Regions from separate parts of the Neobacillus sp. BP17 genome, predicted to be linked through region 1. Evidence: riboswitches for the same ligand, from Rfam matches in the RefSeq annotation. Region 1 holds a riboswitch; each other region holds the start of a gene.
The links. A riboswitch is a leader RNA that binds a small molecule or an ion and turns the genes downstream of it on or off. The one in region 1 is predicted to bind cyclic di-GMP.
Positions count from the first base shown of each region.

Region 2: linked by a shared signal. The riboswitch ahead of AC4QJR_RS07035 (TadA family conjugal transfer-associated ATPase) and the one ahead of AC4QJR_RS12175 (hypothetical protein) in region 1 are both predicted to bind cyclic di-GMP.
Region 3: linked by a shared signal. The riboswitch ahead of AC4QJR_RS23060 (anti-repressor SinI family protein) and the one ahead of AC4QJR_RS12175 (hypothetical protein) in region 1 are both predicted to bind cyclic di-GMP.

Region 1 is NZ_CM184198.1:2,518,865-2,524,761, forward strand. It holds gene AC4QJR_RS12160 (nucleotidyltransferase family protein) at 1-12, shown strand, start outside; gene AC4QJR_RS12165 (macrolide family glycosyltransferase) at 17-1,219, shown strand; gene AC4QJR_RS12170 (zinc-dependent alcohol dehydrogenase family protein) at 1,288-2,283, shown strand; gene AC4QJR_RS12175 (hypothetical protein) at 2,801-3,193, opposite strand; cyclic di-GMP riboswitch class I at 3,222-3,305, opposite strand; gene AC4QJR_RS12180 (alpha/beta fold hydrolase) at 3,497-4,348, shown strand; gene AC4QJR_RS12185 (hypothetical protein) at 4,542-4,745, opposite strand; gene AC4QJR_RS12190 (cell wall hydrolase) at 4,980-5,420, shown strand; gene AC4QJR_RS12195 (LysE family translocator) at 5,480-5,897, opposite strand, start outside.
Region 2 is NZ_CM184198.1:1,472,555-1,478,451, reverse strand. It holds gene asnB (asparagine synthase (glutamine-hydrolyzing)) at 1-711, opposite strand, end outside; gene AC4QJR_RS07050 (DUF2777 domain-containing protein) at 927-1,490, shown strand; gene AC4QJR_RS07045 (YisL family protein) at 1,558-1,914, opposite strand; gene AC4QJR_RS07040 (fumarylacetoacetate hydrolase family protein) at 2,052-2,960, opposite strand; gene AC4QJR_RS07035 (TadA family conjugal transfer-associated ATPase) at 3,114-4,262, opposite strand; cyclic di-GMP riboswitch class I at 4,310-4,396, opposite strand; gene AC4QJR_RS07030 (spore germination protein) at 4,646-4,867, shown strand; gene AC4QJR_RS07025 (spore germination protein GerPB) at 4,885-5,115, shown strand; gene gerPC (spore germination protein GerPC) at 5,174-5,788, shown strand; gene AC4QJR_RS07015 (spore germination protein GerPD) at 5,785-5,897, shown strand, end outside.
Region 3 is NZ_CM184198.1:4,715,497-4,721,393, forward strand. It holds gene AC4QJR_RS23045 (alpha-mannosidase) at 1-786, opposite strand, end outside; gene mgrA (L-glyceraldehyde 3-phosphate reductase) at 1,008-2,000, opposite strand; gene AC4QJR_RS23055 (lactonase family protein) at 2,156-3,217, shown strand; gene AC4QJR_RS23060 (anti-repressor SinI family protein) at 3,317-3,466, opposite strand; cyclic di-GMP riboswitch class I at 3,495-3,578, opposite strand; gene AC4QJR_RS23065 (VanZ family protein) at 4,128-4,607, shown strand; gene AC4QJR_RS23070 (DUF421 domain-containing protein) at 4,644-5,348, shown strand; gene AC4QJR_RS23075 (nucleotidyltransferase domain-containing protein) at 5,396-5,897, opposite strand, start outside.

The DNA of each region.
Region 1 (5,897 bases):
AATGAGGAGTGAAGAAATGGCACGTGTATTATTTATTAATGCCGGTTCAGAAGGGCATATCAATCCAACGATTGGAGTTGTAAAAGAACTTGTTTCGCGTGGGGAAGAGGTCGTGTACATTACAATTGAAGATTTTCGTGAGCGGATTGAGAAGACGGGAGCAACAGTGCGTACGTTGGACGGTCAAAAATTTATACAGGCCTTTATCAAAGGTGGGAGAAGTTATTTACCAGAAAGGATTAACGGTCTTCTACATACGGCAGATATTGTTATACCTAGTGTGCTTGAACAGATTGAAGGTGAGCATTTTGATTACATCATCCATGATTCCATGTTTGGTTGTGGACGTTTACTTGCCCAAATCCTAAATCTTCCTGCCATCAATTCTTGTACATCCTTTGCAGAGACAAAGGAATCATTCGATAAACTGCTGGAACGGCTTTCAAAAAATATTCCTACAGAAGCAGCTAAGGAAATTAATGATGAATATCAACGCCTGACAGACATGATAAAGGAAAAATATGATGTCGAGATTGCTTCTCCTTACGAAGTTTTTTGTAATCCAGCCCCACTCACAATCGTCTATACAACTAGAGAGTTTCAACCTTCTGGAGAAGCATTCGACCAAACTTTCAAATTTATAGGTGCTTCCATCTCCACACGATTAATGCAGGATGACTTTGACCTTGATACGATCAAAGGAAAAAGTCCCATTTACATTTCTCTTGGGACAGTTTTTAACCGTGCCATTGATTTTTATAAACTTTGTTTTGCTGCATTTGGAAATAGCGATCATACGGTTGTTATGTCCATTGGGAAGCAAACTCCATTAATTGATTTAGGAGAGATCCCTCAAAACTTTATTGTAAAAAATTATGTTCCACAAACGGAAGTGCTAAAACAGAGTAAATTATTTATCACACATGGTGGAATGAATAGTACCAATGAGGGTTTCTACTACGGAGTTCCGCTTATTGTAATCCCTCAAAGCGCGGATCAGCCGATTATTGCCGGGCAGGTGGCCAATCTCGGAGCTGGTACTACATTACCAGTGCAAGGCTTGACTGCAAATCAACTTCGTGATGCCGCAGATCATGTGTTAAATGAACCATCTTTCCATGAAGCTGCTTCAACTATAAGGGAATCGATTCAAAAATCAGGTGGATATCACCAAGCGGTTGATGAGATTTTTGCTTTTAAAAGAAAATACGTTATATAAATAAAGTTCACATTATTTTAGCTACATTAAATACTTAATGTAAAATGATAGGAGAGGAGTGATATCAAATGAAAGCACAAGTGATTAAAAAATTTGGTGATCCATCTGTTTTTGAGATGGCTAAGGTTCATAAGCCTGAGGCAATTCCTGGGCATGTTGTTATTCATGTAAAAGCAACAAGTGTAAATCCAATTGATACAAAAGTTCGGTCTGGAGTGGTATCTGCAATTGCACCAGAATTTCCAGCGATATTACACGGCGATGTAGCTGGAGTAGTTGTAGAGGTTGGAGACGGAGTATCAGAGTTCAAGATTGGTGATGAAGTCTTTGGTTGCGCAGGTGGTGTGAAAGGAACAGACGGTGCCCTAACTGAGTATATGCTTGCGGATGTGCAGCTTCTAGCTATTAAACCAAGAAATTTAACGATGGCACAAGCAGCGGCGCTTCCTCTCGTAACGATTACAGCATGGGAGTCACTTTATAATCGTGCGAATATTCAAAACGGCCAAACGGTCCTTATTCATGGAGCTACAGGCGGGGTAGGTCATGTCGCCATTCAACTAGCAAAGGTAGCTGGAGCAAAAGTATATACTACAGCTTCATCTGAGGAAAAATTAAACATTGGACAGCGTTTAGGTGCAGATGTGGCCATTAATTATCGAGAACAGTCAGTGGAGGAGTATGTAATAGAACATACAGATGGAAAAGGGTTTGACGTTGTGTTCGATACAGTCGGTGGCGAAAACCTAGATCGATCTTTCCAAGCTGCTGCCACTTACGGAACCGTATTATCCATCGCAGCACGCTCAACGCATGATTTGTCACCTCTGCATGCTAAGGCACTATCATTACATATTACCTTTATGATTTTAAAAATTATGAATAAGGAAAAAAGGCAGGAATATGGGAACATATTACGAAAAGTATCGAATCTTGTAGAGGAAGGGAAACTTCAGCCTTTAGTAGATGAAACGGTTTTTGATTTTGATCAAGTAAATGAAGCACATACTTTTTTGGAATCTAATAAAGCAATTGGAAAGATTGTATTGATAAATAAATGGTAAAATTGTTTTTTTTCTAGAATAAGATTTGATTCTAATTGAAGAGCATTACTGGATTTTTGTTGATAGCAGACTCAAAAAAGCAATAAAATAGTGTAAATGTCTGTGTTAATAAAGATTATGGGAGAAACTAGTTAAAATAATGAAGGTATATAAGTTAAAGAATAACTTTAAAGGTTTAAAAAAGGGAACACAATTCTATTTGATTGCTGAATCTGAATTTATTGGAGTAAAAGATTTTGTTTTAAGAACGGAAGACTTAGCTGTCAGGATTTCAATATATGAAAGGGAACTTCATAAAAATTTTATTTTATTTAAATATGGTTGAAGGGTTTAAACAGTCAATTCTATTTTAAATTTCTACTAGTTTAAATTAGTCTAATGAGGCTCACTTTAAAAGGTCGTTGAAGGAAAAAGGATGCTATAACGGAAAAATCAGAGCTGCCAATTTTGGCAGCTCTTCTAACAACATCCATCATATTAAGAATCAAAAAAAGTTCCATTCAAGGCCATTGTAATATTACTGGTTAACACTCTTTTTGTTATTAGAGAGATGCCAAGTAAAGAAGTGTTTAATCTTCTCCTCTTTTTTCAGAACTTCGCAAAAAACTTCCGCTGCATATTGATTAAAGAACGAACAAACCATTCCTTCTTTTTGTCCACAGCAACTATAAAACGAAAATCTTTTAAATTTTAAATTACTAAAATGATGATACATTTCATAGTTAATATATCCGTTTGGATAAAGATCAACAATTAAATGAAAGTAAGGAAAGGCATTCTTCACCTCAGGCTCTAAGTCCATTTTATCCCAATTTAATTTCACATCAATAAGAAGGCGAATACAATCGTCAAGTTCTTGAACTCCCCAGTCTTGATCTAGTATTGCATATTCCAAATTGATTTTTTTCATAATCTAGCCTCCTAAAATAAGTCCTATTTTAGGCAGCCCAGCCATCATAGTTTAAAACCTTAGACCCGTAGCTTTGCGTCCCAATCTTTCGAAAAGTTTGCCTTTATCTATAAACGATATGTAAATTATATTACAATTTTTTCAAAAATTACAAAATAAAGTTCTACAAATACCGACGTTTTATGAAAAAATTAGAAATCAATTCCCATTTCAAATATATTGTGAGTAGGTGGAAGAAGGGATTCTTGCCAGTAAATCGAATATTTAATTGTCGGAATATTAAAAATGAATGGTGGTGGTTGTATGTCTTCTCCTAGATCTAGGTTTGAAATGATTAATGGAATGGAAGTTCATTTTACAGAATGGGGAGATCCACAGAAACCAGCTGTGGTTTGTTGGCACGGTTTAACTCGAAATGGGCGAGACTTTGATACTTTAGCCCGCCATCTATCCCAAAACTACTATATCCTTTGTCCGGATACAATTGGGCGGGGATTGAGCCAATGGAGTTCTTCCCCCGAAAAGGACTATTGTTTTGAAAACTACAGTAACCTGGCGATTCAATTATTGGACCATTTAGGAATCGAACGGGTCCGATGGGTTGGGACCTCAATGGGTGGAGCCATTGGAATGCGTATTGCTGGAACGCTTAATCATCAGAACCGGATTTCACATTTAGTTTTAAATGACATTGGAGCAGGTGCTTCTGAAAATGCTGTTCAGGATATTGAAGGCATTAAACGAATTATTAGCTATGTAGGGAATCCACCGCAATTTAAAACCTTTAGTGAATTAAAGAAGTATTATCAAACCATTTATACCACATTTGGTCTTTCGAATGAAGAGGAGTGGAATGATTTTACCCAATACTCATGTAGAAGAAGCGATGAGGGTGGAATGAGTCCTGATTATGATCCAAACATTGCTTTGCAATTTCAGCACACAGAAGATCTAAACTTATGGAACTACTGGGAAGCAATTCAATCAAAAATATTACTCATTCGAGGAGAAATTTCCGACGTTCTTCCTCTTGATGTTGCGGAAAAAATGAAGCAAAAACCAAACTGTCAAATGGTAACGATTCCAAAACTTGGTCATGCCCCAGCTTTAAATACGGAAGAGCAAATTAGCCTTATTGAGAATTTTCTTCGGTAAATTGAAAGTTAATCTATTGAATTAGGGATGGATACCTAGGATGTGGCTAGGCAAGGTTTAGTTTAAGTATTTTCAATCTAAAAAGCCGAGCATTTTATTTTGAATTGGGATGCTCGGCTTTTTTTCTATAGATGGTTTTATATACATTAACATTTTTTTAGCTTAAATCTTAAATTATCAAATAACTCCCTAATTATTTATTAAATTTTTCGTACTCTTCAATATAAAGAGCTACAAAACCGCAATTTGGACATACAGATGCTTTAGTCTTTGCAGAAGCACTTTTGAATAATCCTTTACGCTTTTGTTTAATCGTAATTCCAGATAAGTCATATTCCACATTTATTTTACAATCGTTTATCATTTCAGTTTGACATTGAATGCAAATCCTTTTCATTATTAATCCCCCTTATAAATCAAATTAAAGCTAAACTGCTTCGTTTCTTCTTTTTACAATCTTTATACCTATTTTACCATCTCATTACAAATTTCCTTTTATCCTTTCAAGTTAAAAGTCAATAAAACCATTAAAGTAACAACCTAATAGTAAGGTTGGTTTCACCAAAAATACCGACCTCCTTAATGACATAGATACAGGTTTTTTTTCATACTATATTTTGGGGGTGGAATAATGCCACGAGTAAATTATCGAAGTTCAGATGTTGACTTAATGGCAAGGATGATGAGAGCAGAGGCTGAGGGTGAAGGAAAACAAGGAATGTTATATGTTGGTAATGTTATTGTGAACCGCCTTGTAGCCAATTGTTTAGACTTTAAAGGACTAAGGTCAGTTCCGAATGTAATTTATCAAGTACAAGGTGGAAATTACTCCTTTGAGGCAGTTCAAAAAGGGAATGTATTTTATCAACGATCAAGAACTGCTGAAAGAAGATTAGCAAAACAAAATTTGGATTATTGGAGAGACCACCCGGCGAAATATGCACTTTGGTATTTTAATCCACATGCTCCCTGCCCTCCAACATGGTATGGTCAACCTCAATCTGGACAATTTAAAGAACATTGTTTTTATGAACCAAAACCTGGAACATGTGATAGTGTTTATAGAGGCTAAGCTTACTCGACGAGTAAGCTTTTTTGAGTATTTAGAAATTTACCTAAAAAATAAAACTTTTAATGATGAGCCTTTTCAAGAAATAGTCTAATCCCAAAGCCTATCAGTATGGTTCCCGTGAGTCCTTCAATAATATTTTGTGTTTTAGGTTTTTTCATAAAAGTACTAATCTGATGAATTAAATGGACATAAAGTACTGACCAAAGGATGGTCAATACAGTATAAGTGGTACCCATGATAACAAACGGTAAAAAAGTATTGCTTCCAGGGTCAACAAATTGAGGGAAAAAGGTTAAAAAAAGAATTGCAATTTTGGGATTTAAGAGATTTGTAAGGAACCCTTGTTTAAAACAAGATGTACTAGCAAACTTGCTTTTTGTATTCATCTCAGCACTTGCTGCTACTTCCTTGTTCTTTAAAGACCATAATGTCTTAACACCCAGATAAATTAAGTAAACAGCCCCCACATATTTAAAG
Region 2 (5,897 bases), 1.0 Mb from region 1:
CTCCTCCACGCTGTCCTTATGTTCTTCACTTTTTACATTCCAATAACGCCAAATTTTTAGACCATTCTTCGATAATGTTAGAGCATGTGCTGGTCTTAGCTCATTTATTCCCTTAAAGACTCCGGAACCTGGCGATCTAGATGGACCAATTCCAAAGATTTCAGCAAGACCTTCTTGATTGATTTCAGTTTTCACCTCTGGATGGGCTAAAATAGCCTTGATTTCAGAAGCAAATAAAAGACCCTTCTCATGTTCCTTGAAGAATAAAGGTTTTACCCCTAAACGATCGCGTCCAATAAAGAGCTGTTCCTTCTTGCTATCCCAGACAGCAAATGCATAAATTCCGTTCAAATAATTTACACATTCTTCCGCCCATTCTATATAGGCAGATAATAGAACTTCTGTATCAGAATGACCTTTAAATGAATATCCTTTAGTATGGAGAACTTTGCGGATATCTTCTGTATTATACAATTCCCCATTATAGCAAATGGTGTAATTATATCCGTCTTTTTGTTTGGACATTGGCTGTCTTCCCCCTTCAGGGTCAACAACAATCAGTCTTTTATGACCAAAAGCCACATTTGCATCAGACCAGATGTTTGTTTCATCAGGGCCTCTTTTTGCCAGAGTATTTGTCATTTTGGTCAGTGTTTCTACTTCGTTTTTGAGTGACCTATCAAAATTAATCCAGCCTGTAATGCCACACATTTCCTTTCACACTCCTCATTAACAGAACTACTGTACATGAATCATGTTTTATAGTATTCAGCCCATAAGAATTGGTTAATTGTCCAAAAAAAAAGCGGAAGCTGGGTAAGGAAGTCAGATTTTTAAGATAAAAAAATAATACTTTATTTTTCAGTTATAAAATTTCATGAAGATGTCTAAAAAGAATATGATATCATCTGGCACGGAGGTTAATAATGAATCGACAACAACGAATGAGACTATACGATTATCAAGAGAGGGCCTACACAGAAGGAACGGTTGAACAAATTAATGACCAATGGATCTTCTTTGATGAGGAAACGGAAGAAGCTGAAATGTTAGATGATTACCTTCAGCAAGAAATTGAAGTCTTCCGAATGAACCGTTGGAAGAAAGGTAAATTGTATGAAACAGGAAAAATCCGGATTGGAAATGAAGCAACCATGCTCCGAAATCATGATTTAGTCAGGATTAGGAAACATTTAGTTTATTCGCTTGAAAGGCTTTTAGATGGGGTAAATGATGATGCTTTTTTTCAATTTGTTACCACTCTAAACTCCTTAAACTTTTCCATTTACGATTGCATCTACTGTTATAATCATTTATCTTTCTTATCGGATGAAAATCGCAAAGATGGGGTAAATTTTATAGTTTTCGATAATCAGGATCAAATTTGTAATGTCCAACACCATTTTTGCTATTACGAAAAGGTGAATGATCGATTTGAATTTACATTAAATACAGGAAAACGATTAGTGATAGAGAAAATGATTTCATAGATAAAAGGCATGGGACATTCAAAAGGCTGCCGAATTGTTCGACAGCCTTTACAAGATAACATTAAAATTATGGGTTTAAAAATGACATTGGCAATCTTCCACCCAGATATAAAACAAGAACCCATGCAACGACAAACTGAATCCAAAATACAGAAGTTCTTCTGTTATTAGCCACACGGCTAAGAATCATTTCGAATAATCCGATTACCCAAAGTCCGACAACCGCTTTTAATACATACCAAACATCAATTTTGTAAACCGAAAATAGAAGCCCTGCACCAGTTGCAATAATAAGCAAATATAATACTCGTAAAATCATTTTAACAATTTTTGCACCTTTTTCTTTTCCACCCTTATGTAAAAAAAGTGCTACTACAAATAGAATTAATGCTAAAAGCCAAGCCGTAATATGACCGTGAATCAAGTTAGTTCCTCCTTATGTATAAAATTTCTTTTAATTCGAACCTTATCATACCATAAACAGTTTATAAACACGAAAAAAAGCAAGTCAAATAAAGTTACAAATAGGAGAATGCTATAAATTATTTTTCAAGTATAGCTTTATTCTTGAATAGTATTCTTCAGTGTCCCAATTTTTTCAATTGTGACTGCCATTTGATCACCTGGAGATAAAAATTTAGGGGGCTTAAACCCTTTCCCTACACCAGCTGGTGTCCCAGTTGCAATAATATCACCAGGTTCCAGTGTCATTCCATCTGATAAAATGGAGATAACCTCTTCAATCGGAAAAATAAAGTTCTTAGTATTTGAATTCTGTCTTAATTCTCCGTTTACTTTCGTTTCGATATTTAGGGAATTCGGATTATCGATAGAACTTTTATGAACAATGCAAGGTCCCATCGGACAGGTTGTGTCAAGGCTTTTGCCGATGAAAAACTGCTTGTGCCTCGATTGCAAATCTCGTGCGGTTACATCATTAATAATGGTATAGCCAAAAATGTAATCCAATGCCTCATCTTTTTTTATTGCCCGCCCCTTTTTACCAATGATGACGGCAAGCTCGCCTTCATAATCAAGTTGAGCCGTTATATTTTTGTGATTTAGGACCATTTCATTAGGCCCAATAACTGTTGTTGGTGCTTTTGTAAAGACCATAATATGTTCAGGGATATCGGCCTCACTCCCCATTTCAATCGCATGTTCTGCGTAATTTTTCCCTACACAAAAAATATTCTTACTCGGTCTCGGAATAGGAGCAAGCAAAGTTACCTGTTCAATTGGGACGTAAAAAGATGAAGTTTGTCCGCAATTAGTAACCCAATCAAGAACCTCTTTCACCTTTTCAATAAAGAGATCTCCTAAGTCGATACATTTAAGCAGGGAAGGAGGAAAACTTCTTATGCCCATTCTTTCTTCTTCAGCAAGGTTTAACAAAAGGACTGCGGCCTCAGTTTGGTCAAGCAATCCAACGAACAATTCATTGTTATATTCTACTGTCACAAATTTCACTCTTTTTCACCTCAATATGATTGTCTCACAATTAATATATTAAAAGAAATAACTCCCTCGAACAAATTTAGTGAACAAGAAAAAGCCGAACCCTATTTAAAGGAAATTCAGCCCCTAACCATTCATAAATTTAATGCCTCTTATTACCTGAGATTATTTAAACAATGACGCTGGAATATGAATCCCTGATGCCTCTAGGCGATCATAAAATTTGGGGCGGACACCAGTCGGTATAAGTTGTCCAATAATTTTCCCCTCAGAATTAATTCCTTTTTGTTTAAAGGAAAAGATGTCTTGCAGAACGATATTTTCTCCTTCCATTCCTTGAACTTCAGTAATATTGATAATTTTCCTTGTTCCATCCATTAAACGAGTTTGCTGGATAATCACATCGATTGCTCCTGCAATTTGCTCTCGAATGTCTTTAATAGAATTATTCAATCCTGCTAAAAGGACCATGGTTTCCAAACGGCTAATCATATCCCTTGGACTATATGAGTGCCCTGTAGCAAGTGAACCATCATGGCCAGAATTCATTGCCTGAAGCATATCAAGCGCTTCTCCACCACGGATTTCTCCGATAATAACACGGTCAGGTCTCATTCGTAACGATTTCTTGAGAAGCTCTCGAATCGAAATGGCTCTTTTACCTTTTATTTCGGAAGGTCGAAGTTCTAGTGAGATTACATGACCCTGTCCCAACTGAATTTCGGCAGCATCCTCAACCGTTACGATTTTTTCTTCATCAGGTATAAAATTGGAAAGGGCATTCAGAGTGGTTGTTTTACCAGACCTCGTACCACCGCTAACAAACATATTCAAGCGGGCTTTCACGCATGCATCTAGAAAAAATGCCATTTCTTCTGTCACTGTCCCAAAGTTGATTAGATCTTCAATTTGGTAGGGATCCTTTGAAAATTTCCTGATTGTAATGGCTGGTCCATTTAATGCAAGGGGAGGAATGATGGCATTAACACGTAAGCCATTAGGCAGCCTAGCATCTACCATTGGCGAACTTTCATCGATTTTCCATCCAAGTGGGGCAAGAATTTTGTCTATCATTGTCTTGACATGTTCATTGTCACGGAATTGTACTGACGTTAATACCAATTTTCCTTTACGTTCACAGTACACCTGGTTAGGTCCATTTACCATAACCTCTGAAACATCTTCATCTAAAATAAGGGGATTTATGGGTCCAAAACAGGTTAAGTAGTCGATTAGTTTCCACCTCCATAAAATAGAGATAGTCCCGCCTTTACCAAAGGGGGGATAGAATTCATAGAATATCCATAGATACATAGAACAACTATGCAGACATGAATATCCATTATGAAACACCCTAATCTTTCGGTAACTGGCTGGCTTAGTGCAAATGCACCTTAGCCCCTATAGCTTTGCGTCACTGATTTTCATCAGGTTTGCCTTTATCGAGAAACAGTGTTTATTTCCGACTGATCTCTTACTCATATAATAGTCCCTTTCTAAACAACCGAAAACCCAACTTATTTATTATTTTCTGTACAAGCAAATAGGTAATTATAACTATTTCTAATCGATCGTTCTACAAATGAATATTAAAAATCGTATACGATTCTTGATTTCAATAATTTTGGGCGTATCAATCACATTACCTTTACCCATACATAGGATGTAGAAGATACTATGAAAAAAGGGTGTTGAAAATGCCAGCAATTGTTGGAGTTGCACAGGTCATTACGCTTGGCAGCAGTTCTGTTTTCCATATTGGCGATGTATATAAAATTATGCCATTTTCTACCGCAAAAACATTTTCTGGCGCTGGTTCCTTTAACACTGGGGAAAGCTTACAACTTCAAAATAATGTAAGTTCAACTAATACAAGTGATTCAGATGTTTACGATCAAGGGATTGCACTTAATGCTTAATGAATGGGTGATTTTAAATGAACTTTTATATCCAGCAGTCCATTCAGATTAATTTCATAAAAATTGGCGGGATTACCAATTCCTCAGTCTTACAAATAGGCAGTGCTGGGATTATTAAACCGATGGCTCATTTATATAATACTGGCGGATTTACTGGACCTGCACCACAAACAATCAAATCTTCAGGCTCTTTATTAGGGACACCATCAGTGCCCCTACAAGCCGCAGTAAGAAAACAGGATAAATAGGCCGCCGATCTTATGATAATCAATACGTTTATTGGAGAAATAATTGTGAGGTGATTACATGTATCAGGATTATTCCCAATATCTTCAATGGCTGCAGATGTGTATTCAAGCTCAGGAGCAAAGAATTCAGTCTTTAGAGAGCACTCTCCAAAAAATGCAAGCAGAAATCAAACAATTATATGAAAAACAGGCCATCCATGTAGACAAAATTGAGTATAAATTTGATCAACTAAAGGTAGAGACTCTTGAAGGTACGTTAAACATTGGTCTAAATCCATCCGAATTAGCAGGAATTGAAGACTTTGCCGTACAAAATCAATCCTTATCCACCCCAATATCACCAAAAGATCAAATGCAAAGATCAATGAAAATCGAGGAAGCCATTTATAGATATTTAGAATCGGATTTACCTCCTATGGTGGAAGCTACTCAGAGAGAATTGAACGTTCTGCCAAATGACGAGTATTTAGCATTCATAAAACAAGACATCATTAAACAGCTTCCGAGTAGGATAGAACATCATTTAAACACCCATCCTGCGGACAATCGCACGATTGCAGATGCCCCTTCAGATGATTTAATTATTGAAGCATTAAAGAAGGAAATACAAAACGGGGTAATGGTCTTTTTTAGTAATTTACCTGATAACCTGAAAGGGATGCATACAGAATGAACTTTGTAGTTTATAACCGTGAACTCTTTGTCCAAAACATCAAAATCACCGGGGTGGCAAGTTCCTCGTTAGTAATGGTGGGAGATACAGAAACAATCCAGTTAGCCTC
Region 3 (5,897 bases), 2.2 Mb from region 1:
CAGATCATCATGAACAACAGGCAGTGTGTCCTTAAGGCTTTCCACATGTTCGAAAAAGTCATTGGGTGAACTAAAGATAAGATTGGTATCATCCATCGTTCCATTTAATTTTTCAATAATTTCTATGTTTTCTTTGGTTGGTCCCCCCCCATGATTGCCTACACCATAAAAACACATTAATTGATTAAACGAATGTTTAAGCTCGTTCTTACAATGCATAATGTGGTTTTCAAGATGGTCAAAGGTACAATATTCAAAAGGAATCCGAAAGGCTTTTACTCGGGAACCGTCCTTAGATTCCCACAAAAACAAACGGCTTGGAAGTCCTTTTTCCTCAGGGCCGGGTCTCATAAATACATAGGAATCCATCCCGGATTTCTTTAATATTTGCGGCAGCATTCCATTATGACCAAAGCTGTCAACATTGTAGCCAACCTTTGCTGTCACGCCGAACTTTTCTTTAAAATAATTTTGACCAATCAATCCTTGGCGGACAAATGATTCGCCACTTGGAATATTGCAATCGGGCTGAATCCACCACCCCCCACAAATAACCCATCTGCCTTCTTGTATTCTTTCCTTGATTTCCTCAAACATCTTCGAATCGTTCTTTTCAATCCATTCATAATAAGCCGCAGAACTGGACGTGAATATAAAATTCTCATATTCTTTTAAACGATCTAATGCAGACCGAAAAGTTGCTTTCACTTCTTGAAAGCCTTCCTGCCAGCGCCAAAGCCAAACCGGGTCAAGGTGTGCATTTCCAATCATAAACATATTCTTCATGTAGATTTTCCTCCTGATTGATTGATTGATTGATAATCTTAGTTAGATTACTTTTCTTTTCAGTTTTAACTGCCTCTAGTAATCGTAAAGACACCGCTTTCATAAATATTATTTACGATTGGAATTATTATAGCATCTTAACATTAGTTTGTGTATTCAATAAACTAAGCAAGTGAGTTTTATCACCTAAAAAAAGGATGAGCAATAGCCCATCCATCTTCTTAGTTAGTTAGAATATCCTCTATTCTTATTAATTCTTCCTCTGAAAAATCAAGGTTATTTAATGCAGCAACGTTTTCCTCAATTTGACTCACTCTGCTTGCACCTATTAAGACAGAAGTAACTTTTTCTCCGCGTAAAACCCAAGCAAGCGCCATTTGTGAAAGACTCTGACCCCGCTCTGTTGCAATTTCGTTTAATTTTTGAACACGATTCAATACTTCTGAAGTTACATGCTCCTCACGTAAGAACCCTGTAGAGCTTGCTGCACGAGAATCGGCTGGAATCCCTTTTAGGTATTTATTTGTTAATAAACCTTGCGCTAACGGACTAAAAGCGATTGAACCTACCCCGTTTTCCTGAAGCACATCCTGTAAGCCATCCTCTATCCAGCGGTTAAACATCGAATACTTTGGCTGATGGATTAACAAAGGTGTTCCTAACTGATTTAAGATTTTGATAGCTTCTGACGCTTGTTCAGCACTATAATTAGAGATTCCAACATATAACGCCTTGCCTTGACGAACAATAGAATCTAATGCCCCTATGGTTTCCTCAAGTGGTGTATTGGGATCTGGACGGTGGGAATAAAAAATATCAACATAATCAAGTCCCATTCGTTTTAGACTTTGATCTAGACTAGATATCAAGTATTTTCTTGAGCCCCAATCCCCGTATGGACCCGGCCACATCGTATAGCCCGCTTTTGAAGATATGATCATTTCATCACGGTATGGAGCAAAGTCTGTTTTTAAGATTCTACCAAACATTTCTTCAGCCGAACCTGGCGGCGGACCATAATTGTTGGCCAAATCAAAGTGGGTAATGCCTAAATCAAACGCTCTTTTCAGCATTGCCTGTCCATTTTCATATGTATCCACACCGCCAAAGTTGTGCCAAAGTCCAAGTGAAACGGCCGGTAGTAATAACCCTGAACGGCCACTCCGATTATACTTCATTGATTCATAACGATTTTCTGCAGCTTGGTAAACCATGTGGGGTTCCCTCATTTCTATTCACTTTTTGATAAAACTAACACCCAAACTATACCATATCAAATTAATTTTCAGTCAATTCGGGTTCTATATTTGAGTAATAAATAAAATTTCTGATAAAATAAACAGACTACATTTTTCGAGGAGCCAAAAAAATGACAAACAACCAAACATTTATCGGTTATATAGGAACATACACCAAGGGCGGCAGCGAAGGAATCTACACGTTTAAACTAAATTCGGACAAGAAAAGAATCGAAGATATTCAAGTTGCAGCTGCACAGTTAGAGAATCCAACTTATGTCACGATCAGTAAGGACAATCGATACCTCTATTCTGTGGTTAAAGAAGGAGAAAATGGAGGAGTAGTTGCTTATTCCATAAACAGGGAAGGCGGATTAACCGAGCTCAATCGTCAGTTACTTCAGGGCTCATCACCTTGTCATGTGAGTGTTGACAGTAACAACCGTTATGCATTCAGTGCCAATTATCATAAAGGATCGGTAGAATCTTATTTAATTAACCAGGAAGATGGCACGATTCAACCAGCCGCATCGATTATAAAACATGAAGGTTCTGGTCCAGACCCAAGACAAGAGAAACCGCATACCCATTATGCCGGCATCACCCCTGATGAGAATTATCTAGCAGTGGTTGAATTGGGTATTGATGCTTTAATTACTTATGCAGTCAACAGTGATGGGACACTTTCAAAAGCGCACTTTCTCCCATTAAAAGCTGGAAGCGGACCAAGACATTTAGTTTTCCATCCAAACCAAAAATATGCATATATCATGACAGAGTTTAGTTCGGAAGTGATTGTTTTATCCTATCATTCGGAAAATGGTCATTTTACAGAAAAACAATATATTTCTACGCTTCCTGAAGATTTCAACGAGAATAATCAAGGCAGCGCCATTCATATTTCATCTGATGGACAGTTTGTTTACGCGGGTAATCGTGGCCATAACAGTATTGCTGTTTTCCGTGTAGACCAAGAAACGGGAGAACTTAGCTTTGTTGATCGCACCTCCACTGAAGGTGATTGGCCGAGAGATTTTATGTTCGACCCAACAGAGAAATTCATTGTGGCGTCGAACCAAGAGTCCAGTAACCTTGTCTTGTTTTCACGAGATGAAAACACAGGAAAACTTGCATTGATTCAGGCTGATATCGAGGTTCCGTATCCGGTTTGTGTGAAGTTTTTAAATTATTAAAATTAAAAAAACAGCTTAACAAATTGCTCATTAATTTGTTAAGCTGTTTTTTAAATCAATTGAATATTGCGAAAATTAAACACTCAATTACCCCTCTTATTAATTATATTCCGGTTCAATAGTCTTTAATCCAAGGGAGCGATTTAGGAAATCCCTAATTTCATCAATAGAGAGTCCTATCTTTTTAGCTTCATTAATAAGATCTAACCATTCTGTATCAATATCTTGTTCAACGGTTAATGCAGACAAAATTAACCCTCCTAAAATGATTACTATTTTAGGTAACTCAGCCATCCTAGTTAAAAACCTTAGACCTGTAGCTTTGCGTCCCAATCTTTCGAAAGGTTTGCCTTTGTCATTCATAGTATTAAAGTATTAAATTATTATAGAATAAACTAATAGTACTATAGTCTTGATGGAAACTAAATGAAAATATTTCCAAAAATATCGACAGAATTTCGACAAAATTTATATAAACCAATTAATCGTAGTTTAGAAGTTTTAAAACACATTTCTCACATGTTACCTGACCTATTTCAATAAATTTAATTTTTTTAAGGGTCTTCCTATTAATAATCCGATCCTTGTTAAAGACTATACCGCATGCACAATGATTGGAATCCTTCACAATGTGAATCTTGTCTCTTTCTTTTATTAGTGGATATATCATGATTCCCCTTCTTTTCTAATTATTAGTTCCTAAAAAAGAACCCCCCTTGTTCATTATAAAGAAATTGTAGAATTTTGTAAACGGAGAGGAGTTAATTTTACCCAGAGAAATTTCATTCACCTATAATACGAAAGTGGTACATTATTGGATTATTTTAATGTGAATATCCCCGTTTGTTCTTTAAAAGGAACAATGGTAAAATGTAGATTAAGAAATAATAGTTAGTTAGGAGCAAGTATTTTGGATCATCAACCGATACAAGGTAGCTGTAGAATCGATAAGAAAAGAAAGACACAGAAACGATTTCTTTTCATAAAAGTCCTATTGATTATTTTATGGGGCCTATTTTTGTTGGTAAATACCTGGACTGAGAGTATAGAGCGACTAATATATTTACATTCTTTTGGATTAAAGTGGGTTTCAAATCCTGATTTTTTGTCTTTTTTTTATTTTAATGATTTAACTTTGATTCATCCTGAATTTATTAAAATTAAATTAGGACATTTTGTTGGTTTTGCGATCATGGATTTTCTTCTCTTCAATCTAATAAGAAGTCACAAATATTCTATTGGCATATCCATTATTTTTGCGTTTTTTACAGAATTCCTGCAATTGTTTTTTGGTAGAGATGGACGGTTTTACGATTTAGTTATTGACTCATTCGGTATTGTATCGGTATTTTTTATATTAAAAATGCTAAATCGAGATAATAATAAGTAGGACGATTATTGGTAAGGGAGTGACTATTTGCCTTCAATGGATTTTTTGCAAGCTCAGGAAACTCTTAATTTCATGGAGTGGATCTTAAGAGCTGTAATTGGATTCTTCTTTATGCTCATTGTTGCTAAACTAATAGGACAGCGTGCGATTTCTCAATTAAGATTACTTGATTTCGTTATCGCCTTAGTTGTTGGTAATATTATTGCCCATCCATTATCAGATGAGCACCTTGGAATGAAGGGTGCAATGACAACAACCATCGTATTGGTGGTTCTTTATACTGGTGGTTTATTTATCAGTTTAAATTCAACCCGCATAGGAAAGTTTCTAGACCCCGATCCATTTCCTCTTATTAAAGAAGGAGAAATTCTTTATAAAGGGTTAAAGAAAGCAAGAATTTCAATTGATTATTTATTAGCAGAGTTGAGAAAAGAAAAAATTGAGGATGTAAAAAAAGTAGCGTTAGCGTTATGGGAATCGGATGGGAAACTTTCCATTTTCTTAGATCCACAGTATGAGGCGATTACGCCATCCACCTTCCAGATGACAACGAAGCCTTTTGATCTCCCACAGACCGTTATAAGAGAAGGCAAGATTGTTCATCATACACTAGAAGAAAAAAACAAGGATGAAGGGTGGCTTGTTGATACCCTTATGCAAACACATCAAACAGGGATTCGAAATGTTTTGTTAGCCACAATTGATGGGGAAAACAATTTGAGGGTATTCTTTTATAAATAATTGAAAATGAAAAAGACATAAGCCATCTGGTTAGGGTAGATGGCTTATTAATGTGGCAATACGGCCTTTAATAGACTAGTAAGTCTCTTCTTATACAACAAGAGGTACATTTTCTTGCCTTGTGACTGCTCATCTATTTGTGAAGATACTTCATATTTTGATGGCCAAAGCCAGTTTCCGATTTCAATCAATGTATGTTTGACTGTATCATAGCTAAAAAATTGATAATCGAGGAAATCCCAGTACTGCCTAAATCCCTTTAAAGTTTGGGATCCCCTAAGGGTATGATTCACTTTAAATGGGAACATCTTAATTTCGTCTAAGTGAGGAAATTGCTGATAAACGATGGATAAGGTCCTGATGTTCCGCTTTAATGTTTGGTGAGATTCCGCGAGCTGTATGAAATGGTCAAAATCAATCTCCTTTCTCTCCTTGTCAATGACTTGAATAATATCCATAAAATACTTCATTGAATCTAAATTATGGCGCCAGCCGTGAAGGCAAATCATATAAAAGGTATGAAGTGGGGAAAGTTCTTTAATATACCCG